One region of the Comamonas sp. GB3 AK4-5 genome, then DNA from elsewhere that is predicted to be linked to it. Evidence: predicted binding sites of a transcription regulator. Region 1 holds the regulator's gene; the other holds the start of a gene.

What was found. The regulator FliA, encoded in region 1, starts transcription of late flagellar genes. The targets are predictions, from matches to a motif close to CTAAAGTTTNNNNNNNNNNNGCCGNTA.
Region 2: the regulator FliA is predicted to act here: its motif matches at 1,233-1,259, upstream of ACA027_RS07180 (DUF5610 domain-containing protein).

Annotation. Positions count from the first base shown of each region.
Region 1 is NZ_CP166730.1:502,852-506,260, reverse strand. Features, by position in the region: gene flhF (flagellar biosynthesis protein FlhF) at 1-1,077, shown strand, start outside; gene ACA027_RS02250 (hypothetical protein) at 1,070-1,819, shown strand; gene ACA027_RS02245 (RNA polymerase sigma factor FliA) at 1,824-2,540, shown strand; gene ACA027_RS02240 (hypothetical protein) at 2,845-3,222, opposite strand; gene flgM (flagellar biosynthesis anti-sigma factor FlgM) at 3,381-3,409, opposite strand, start outside.
Region 2 is NZ_CP166730.1:1,611,186-1,614,594, forward strand. Features, by position in the region: gene ACA027_RS07175 (YbhB/YbcL family Raf kinase inhibitor-like protein) at 1-271, opposite strand, end outside; gene ACA027_RS07180 (DUF5610 domain-containing protein) at 543-1,172, opposite strand; gene ccoG (cytochrome c oxidase accessory protein CcoG) at 1,514-2,980, shown strand; gene ACA027_RS07190 (PLP-dependent aminotransferase family protein) at 3,308-3,409, opposite strand, start outside.

The DNA of each region.
Region 1 (3,409 bases):
AACCGCCTGGACGCCGTGCGCGATAGCGCCCCCCTGCCCACAGCGCCCACGGTGCTCAAGCACAACCCGCTGCGCGGCCTGGCCGTGGAGCTGCCCGTGGAGCCACGCAAGAACGCTGCCGCCATGGCCCCCGTCGCCGGCACCCAGGTGATGAACGAGCTGCAGTCCATGAAGGACTTGATCGAAGAGCGTTTCAACACCCTGTCCTGGCTGAACCAGACCCAGCGCAGCCCGCTGCACTCCAATCTGATGGTCAAGCTCATCCGCGCCGGCTACTCGCCCGCACTGGGCCGTGCCCTGCTGGAACGCATGCCCCAGAGCGCCGGCCCTGCCGAAGCCCTGCGCTGGCTGATGGGCGTGCTGGAACGCAATCTGCACACCGACGCCAAGCAGGCGCCTATTTACGAAACCGGCGGCGTCTTCGCCCTGGTGGGTGCCACCGGCGTGGGCAAGACCACGACGGCTGCCAAGCTGGCCGCCCTGTGCGCTCAGGTACACGGCGCCCACAACGTGGGCCTGATCACCCTGGACACCTACCGCGTCGGCGGCCATGAGCAGCTGCGCGCCTACGGCCGCATGCTGGGTGTAGTGGCCCATCTGGCCCACGACAAGGCGGCGCTGCAAGATCTGCTGAGCCTGCTGTCCGGCAAGAAGATGGTGCTGATCGACACCACCGGCGTGGCCCCCCGTGACCCGCGCAAGGACGACATTCTGAACGTGCTGGACCTGCCGCGCGTGCAGCGCCTGCTGGTGCTCAACGCCGGCAGCCAGGGCGACACCCTGGACGAAGCCCTGGGCGCCTTCAAGAGCGAAGGCTGCAAGCAGACCATCCTCTCCAAGGTGGACGAAGCCGTGAAGCTGGGCCCTGCGCTGGACGCCCTGGTGCGCCACCAGATGCAGCTGCGCGGCATCACCAACGGCCAGCGCGTGCCTGAAGACTTCGAGCGCGCCAACGCCTCGGAACTGGTTGCCACCTCCATGCGCACCCAAAGCCGCTCGGCCTTTGACCCATCGGCACTGGACCTGGACTTCTTCTTCGCGGAATCGCCGCGCAGCGCCGGAGCCCTGCATGCTTGAGCACAGCCTCCACCAAGGCGACGGCCTGCAATGGCAAGGCCCGGCATCGCAGCTGCGTGTGCTCAGCGTGCTCCCTGGCGGCGACATGGCTGGCACCCAGGATCTGTGGGCGGCCTGCGCGCTTTTGCAGCAACAGGGCTACCCCGTGGTGGTGCTGGATGGCACGCAAAAGGAAACCACCGAATCTCCCGGCCTGCAGGATCTGCTGCAGCCCCACAGCGGCACCGGCTTTGTCGCCCTGCCCGTGGGGCATGAGGCCAGCCACAGCGTGGCCACCCTGCCCGCCGCGCGCGGCCTGGTGCAACTGGCCCACCGTGCACGCCAGCAAGGTGTGCGCGCCCTGGATTTGCTGCACCGCCACCTACGCAACCACGCACTGGTGGTGATCGTGGCGCCGGAACTGCTGCTCAGCCCCGTGCTGCAAGGTGCTACCCGCCCACCGCTGCTGATGGTGCCTGCCCAGGGCCGCAATGTGCTGCGCAGCTACCGTGCGCTCAAGCACACGCTGATGCATGCCGGCCTGACCGCCAAGCTGGTCACCATGAGCCCGGACACCGGCATCGCACACAATCTGCAAATGGTGGTCAAGTGCGCCATGCACCACCTGCATGTGGAGCCGCTGGTGATGCAGCTCAACCCCCAGCATCCCCGGCAACTGCAACGTTGGTCGCTACAATGCTTAGAGCAAGCCGAGCCTGTGGCACCGCCACAGACGGCTGTTCATACCGAGTGGAGCCACTGATCTGATGTACACCGCCCATGGCCAGCTTGATAGAGACGCGCTGATTCGCCAGCACGCCCCGCTGGTGCGCCGTATCGCCCACTACATGATCGCCAAGTTGCCACCGAACGTGGAACTGGACGATCTGATTCAGGTGGGCATGATCGGCCTGGCCGAGGCGTTGTCGCGCTACGAAAGTGCGCAGGGCGTTCAGTTTGAAACCTTTGCCAGCCAACGCATCCGCGGCGCCATGCTCGATGAGCTGCGCGAGAACGACTGGATGAGCCGCAGCTCGCGCAAGGGCCAGAAAGACATTGAAGTCACCATCCGCCGGCTGGAGCAAACGCTGGGCCGCGCGCCCCGCGAATCCGAAATCGCCGACGCCATGGCGCTGTCGCTGGACGACTACCAAAGCCTGCTGAGCAAGGTGCGCGGCACCCAGCTGTTCTATCTGGAAGATCTGTCCCCCGGCCAGGACGACGAGGAAAGCTTTCTCGACCGCTATGTGGCCGACAACAGCGCCGACCCCATGGCCATGCTGCGCGACCACCGCCTGCGTGCCGCCCTGGTGGAAGCCATCGACAGCCTGCCCGAACGTGAAAAATACGTGATGGGCATGTACTACGAGCACGATATGAATCTCAAGGAGATTGCCGCCGTGCTGGAAGTGACCGAGTCGCGCGTCTGCCAGCTGCACAGCCAGGCCATTGCGCGCTTGCGCACCAAGATGCGGGCGCATTAAGCACCACACTCCCTGAGCGGCTACGCCGCTTCCCCCTCTCTGGCTGCGCCGGAGGAGGACGGCACCTGCGCTGCGGGGCGGCCCTTGCGCGGTGCCCCTGAGCTGGGCCGCGCCAGTTGCATACGCAGTGCCAGACATCACCAAGATGGCTGCTGAAAAACCGTAGCATTCGTAGCCATTGCCGCTTGTGTTTGCGCTGTAAAAACAACGCAAACGCATAACCCATAAGCTATCAACGCTCACAAAAAAGCCAGCGCATGCGCTGGCTTTGGTGTTTCTGGGCAGTCGCGCCGCTGTGCGGCGCTTAGCCGCTGATGTGGTAAAGCTTGGACACCGAGGCGCGATTGCCCTGAGGACCAGAGGCGCCCACATCGCCATAGGTATGGGCGTCGCGCTGCTGCGGCACCAGGGCCTGGGCCTGCTGGGTGGTGATGGCGCCCAGGCGCACCAGATGTTCGCGCTGCAAGGCCACGGTCTGGGAGATGCGCTGCATGCGCTGTATCGCTTCGGGGGTGAATTGCTCGGGGGCGTACTGCTGGGCCAGCCCAGAGAAAGCCACCATGCAGGAGCGAAGGCCTTCCACCGCCTCGTCCACGGGCGGGGCGCCATCCTGGCGCTCCAGGGCGGCAGTGACCAGCTGGAGCAGGCCCTCTACATGACCAAGTGCTTCGTCGAGTTGCATGAAAAGGCTCCCGTAGATCAAAAAAAACAGTGCAGCAATTTTAGGGGCTGCCGAAAAAACCAAAACCCGCATGGCGCAGGCTCTACCGAAGGTCGGAAGGCAGAGCTGGCGAATGCGGGTCAGGGTGCGGAGAAAGCCCCCTGGAGGGTGGGCGCTACTCAGTTGGCAGGCGACTGCAGAAAGCTGC
Region 2 (3,409 bases), 1.1 Mb from region 1:
TGTCGAGCAGCAGCCAGTGAAAGAAGTCGACGCGTGGCAGATCGGCAGGCACGACGCGGCCTTCCTGGTTCACGTCATCGCCGCGGCTGGGCACGTCGGGGTCATGGCAGACGATGACAAATGACTGGGTGCCCGCAGGCGCACCGCTCCATGCCAGGTGGGGATTGCGGTTGGATGACAGCGCAATATGGGAGGAAGCATCGGGCACGGCGAAGGCAAATTCGCCGGGAATCGCCTGGCCGTCCTGGAAGCTGTGGCTGCTGAGTTGCATGTGAAGTTCTGACCTCTGTGTGGGGGGAACATGGGGGAATGGGCTGTGTGGCGCAAGCCAGCACATTGCCCAAAATTCTAGGGGCGCATGGATTTTGGAAGTTGGCAAATCCAGTCAATGTTTTGCCCTATGCACTCAACTTGACTGCCTGTGGTGGGTTTTGAGGGTGAGGCCGATGGGAGCAAGACCGCCGCAATGAGAAAAGGCCCCTTGTGGAGCCTTGGTGCTTGCCTGCCCCTTGGGGGCATGGGCTTGGGCGTTGAAGCGGCGCTCAAGCCGTTGCGGTCTTGGCGGAGCTGCCTTCGGTGTCGCCGGCGCTGTCCTGCGGCGCCTTCAGGGCCGCCAGCCTTTGCTGCAGAAAGTCGTCAAAGCCCTTGTGCACCAGGCTGTAGGTGCGTTCCACGGCGCTGCGCACGGGGCTGTCGGCCTCGCCCCAGACGCCCAGGCCTTGCAGGATGTCCTTGGCCTCGCCATAGCCTTGCTCAAAGCCGCTGCGTATGGTGGCCACAAAGTCCTGCAGCAGGGTCTCGGGGTCTTTGTTCGGGTATCTGGCGGCGTAGCGGTCGAACAGGGCGGTGGACAGGGAGACGATGCGCCCGGCCACGGCTTCGCTGCTTTGGTCCTGCTGCTGGGCCTTGGCGATGGCGTCTTCGCCCAGCTCGGGGGCCAGCACCTCGTTGAGCTTGTCCACCGCGGCGCGGTAGAGCAGCGTCATGCTTTGGTTGCCGGCCGAGATGGACACATCCATCGACGCCTGCAGGATTTGCGCATTGCGCTGGGTGCGCTGGCCTTCGCGGCTGGCGGCGGCGCTGCGTTGGGCCTGTTCCAGCTCGCTGCTGGCGGGCTTGGCGCTGGCTGTGGACACATTGGGTGCGGCAAGGCTGCTGGTGGTGCTGACCATGGTCTCCTCCTGTGGTGATGGATGTTTTGCGGTGCAGCTTGCAGGGCTGCTTATCGTGCTTATCGGCAGCGGAGGAAAGAACTTGAGGCCGCTCCGCCGTAAATAAAAATGAGAGCAGTTGCTGCAAGATGGCACTGCGTTGTGGATATAAAACTGCCTGAAACCGTTGTGCAGAAAGCATAGCCAGCTCTTGTTTTGCAGTGACTGATCTGGTGCTTGGTAAAAATATTTCATCTGATATGGTCTTTCTGCCCCCTATCTGATTCTGTGCAAGAAGTGGCGGGCGTCGCATAGTCGGCTGCATTCCATGGCCTCAGAGCTACGACTGTGTTGACCTCCCGATGAAACCGTCCCACGACTCCTCCCGCAATGCCTCCGGCAAGGCGGCTGCCCGTAAAACCATTCCCATCCATGTGGCCGAGCCCGAAGGCGAGTCCTTCTACGAAAAGCGCCAGAAGGTCCAGCCCCGCTCGGTGACCGGGCGCTTTGCGCACTGGCGCTGGGCGCTGGTGTGGATCACGCAGCTGTTTTTCTACGGCGTGCCCTGGATGCAGATCCACGGCCGCCAGGCCCTGCTCTTCGATCTGGAGCAGCGGCGTTTCTACATCTTTGGCTGGTTGCTGGTGCCCCAGGACTTCATCTACCTGGCGGTGCTGTTGATCATCAGCGCGCTGGCGCTGTTCCTGTTCACCACCGTGGCAGGGCGGCTGTGGTGCGGCTTCAGCTGCCCGCAGACCGTCTATACCGAGCTGTTCATGTGGATTGAGCGCCGCACCGAAGGCGACCGTAGCGCCCGCCTGCGCCTGGATGGCAGCGGCTGGACGGCCGAGAAAATCCTCAAGCGCGGCAGCAAGCATTTGCTGTGGGTGCTGGTGGCGCTGTGGACCGGCGTGACCTTTGTGGGCTACTTTGTGCCCATCCGCACGCTGGTGGTGGACCTGGCCAGCTTTGTCGGCCCCTGGCAGATGTTCTGGGCGCTGTTCTACGCCACGGCCACCTATGGCAACGCCGGTTTTTTGCGCGAGCAGGTCTGCAAATACATGTGCCCTTATGCGCGTTTTCAAAGCGCCATGATGGACAGCGACACCCTGGTGGTCAGCTACGACAGCGCCCGCGGTGAAGGCGAAAAAGGCCGTGCCCCGCGCGCCAAGGGGGTGGACCACCATGCCCAGGGCCTGGGCGACTGCATCGACTGCGGGCTGTGCGTGCAGGTCTGCCCCGTGGGCATTGATATCCGCAACGGCCTGCAGTACGAGTGCATAGGCTGCGGTCTGTGCATCGACGCCTGCAACAACGTGATGGACAAGATGCAGTACCCGCGTGGTCTGATTCGCCTGACCACGCAAAAAGCCCTGGCCGGCGGCTGGCGTGCGGCCCAGACCTGGCGGCGCATTGCCCGCCCCCGTGTGCTGCTGTATGCCACGGGCCTGGTGGCCATCAGCGTGGCCATGGTGGTCAGCCTCTACCAGCGCACGCCGCTGCAGGTGGACGTGGTGCGCGACCGGGGCACGCTGTCACGCATCGTGGCCGGCGGCCAGATCGAGAACATCTACCGCGTGCAGATTGCCAACGCCACCGAGCAGCCCCAGCGTTTTCGCCTGAGTGCCAGCGGACTGGAGGGCATACGTGTGGCCTCCGACACCGATGTGGGGCTGGACGCTGCCCAGGACCGCTGGGTGGTGGTTCGCCTGCAGGCGCCCTATGGCGTGGCGGCGGCCGGCTCGCATACCGTGCACATCCATGTCCAGGCCGAGGGCGATGTGGCCCTGCAAGTGGCCGCCAAGACCACCTTCCTGGTGCCGCGCTAGCCCAACAAAGGCGCCTGTTTAAGGCTCCTGTATCCCTTGTGTTGCTGGCAGCTTTCCGCTGCCATCCTTTACGGTCTGCTTAGTCAGACCGTTTTTTTTATTTCCTTCTTCTGAGAAGCCTTGCGGCTTCATGGGCAGCTCGTTTGAAGGCGGCCATACAGCGCTTGAGGCTTTGTTGCCTGCCCTTGCCGTATACGCATACTGTCTGCGGGCACGCGCCGCGCCTGAAGCACTGTCTGGCCGTTGTGGGGTGCCGTTCTGCGCCCGCTGCACTGCCTAGGCCCGCTCCTGCCGGCACTCCGCCTCGCAATTCCGTGGTGAATTTTTTCAGGCCGAGGCGGGTGCTGTCATCTCACAGCACCACTGCCCCAGTTGTTGGAGCGCAGTGTCTATGGCGGGGCTCCACGCCATCCCATAGTTCAACCGCAG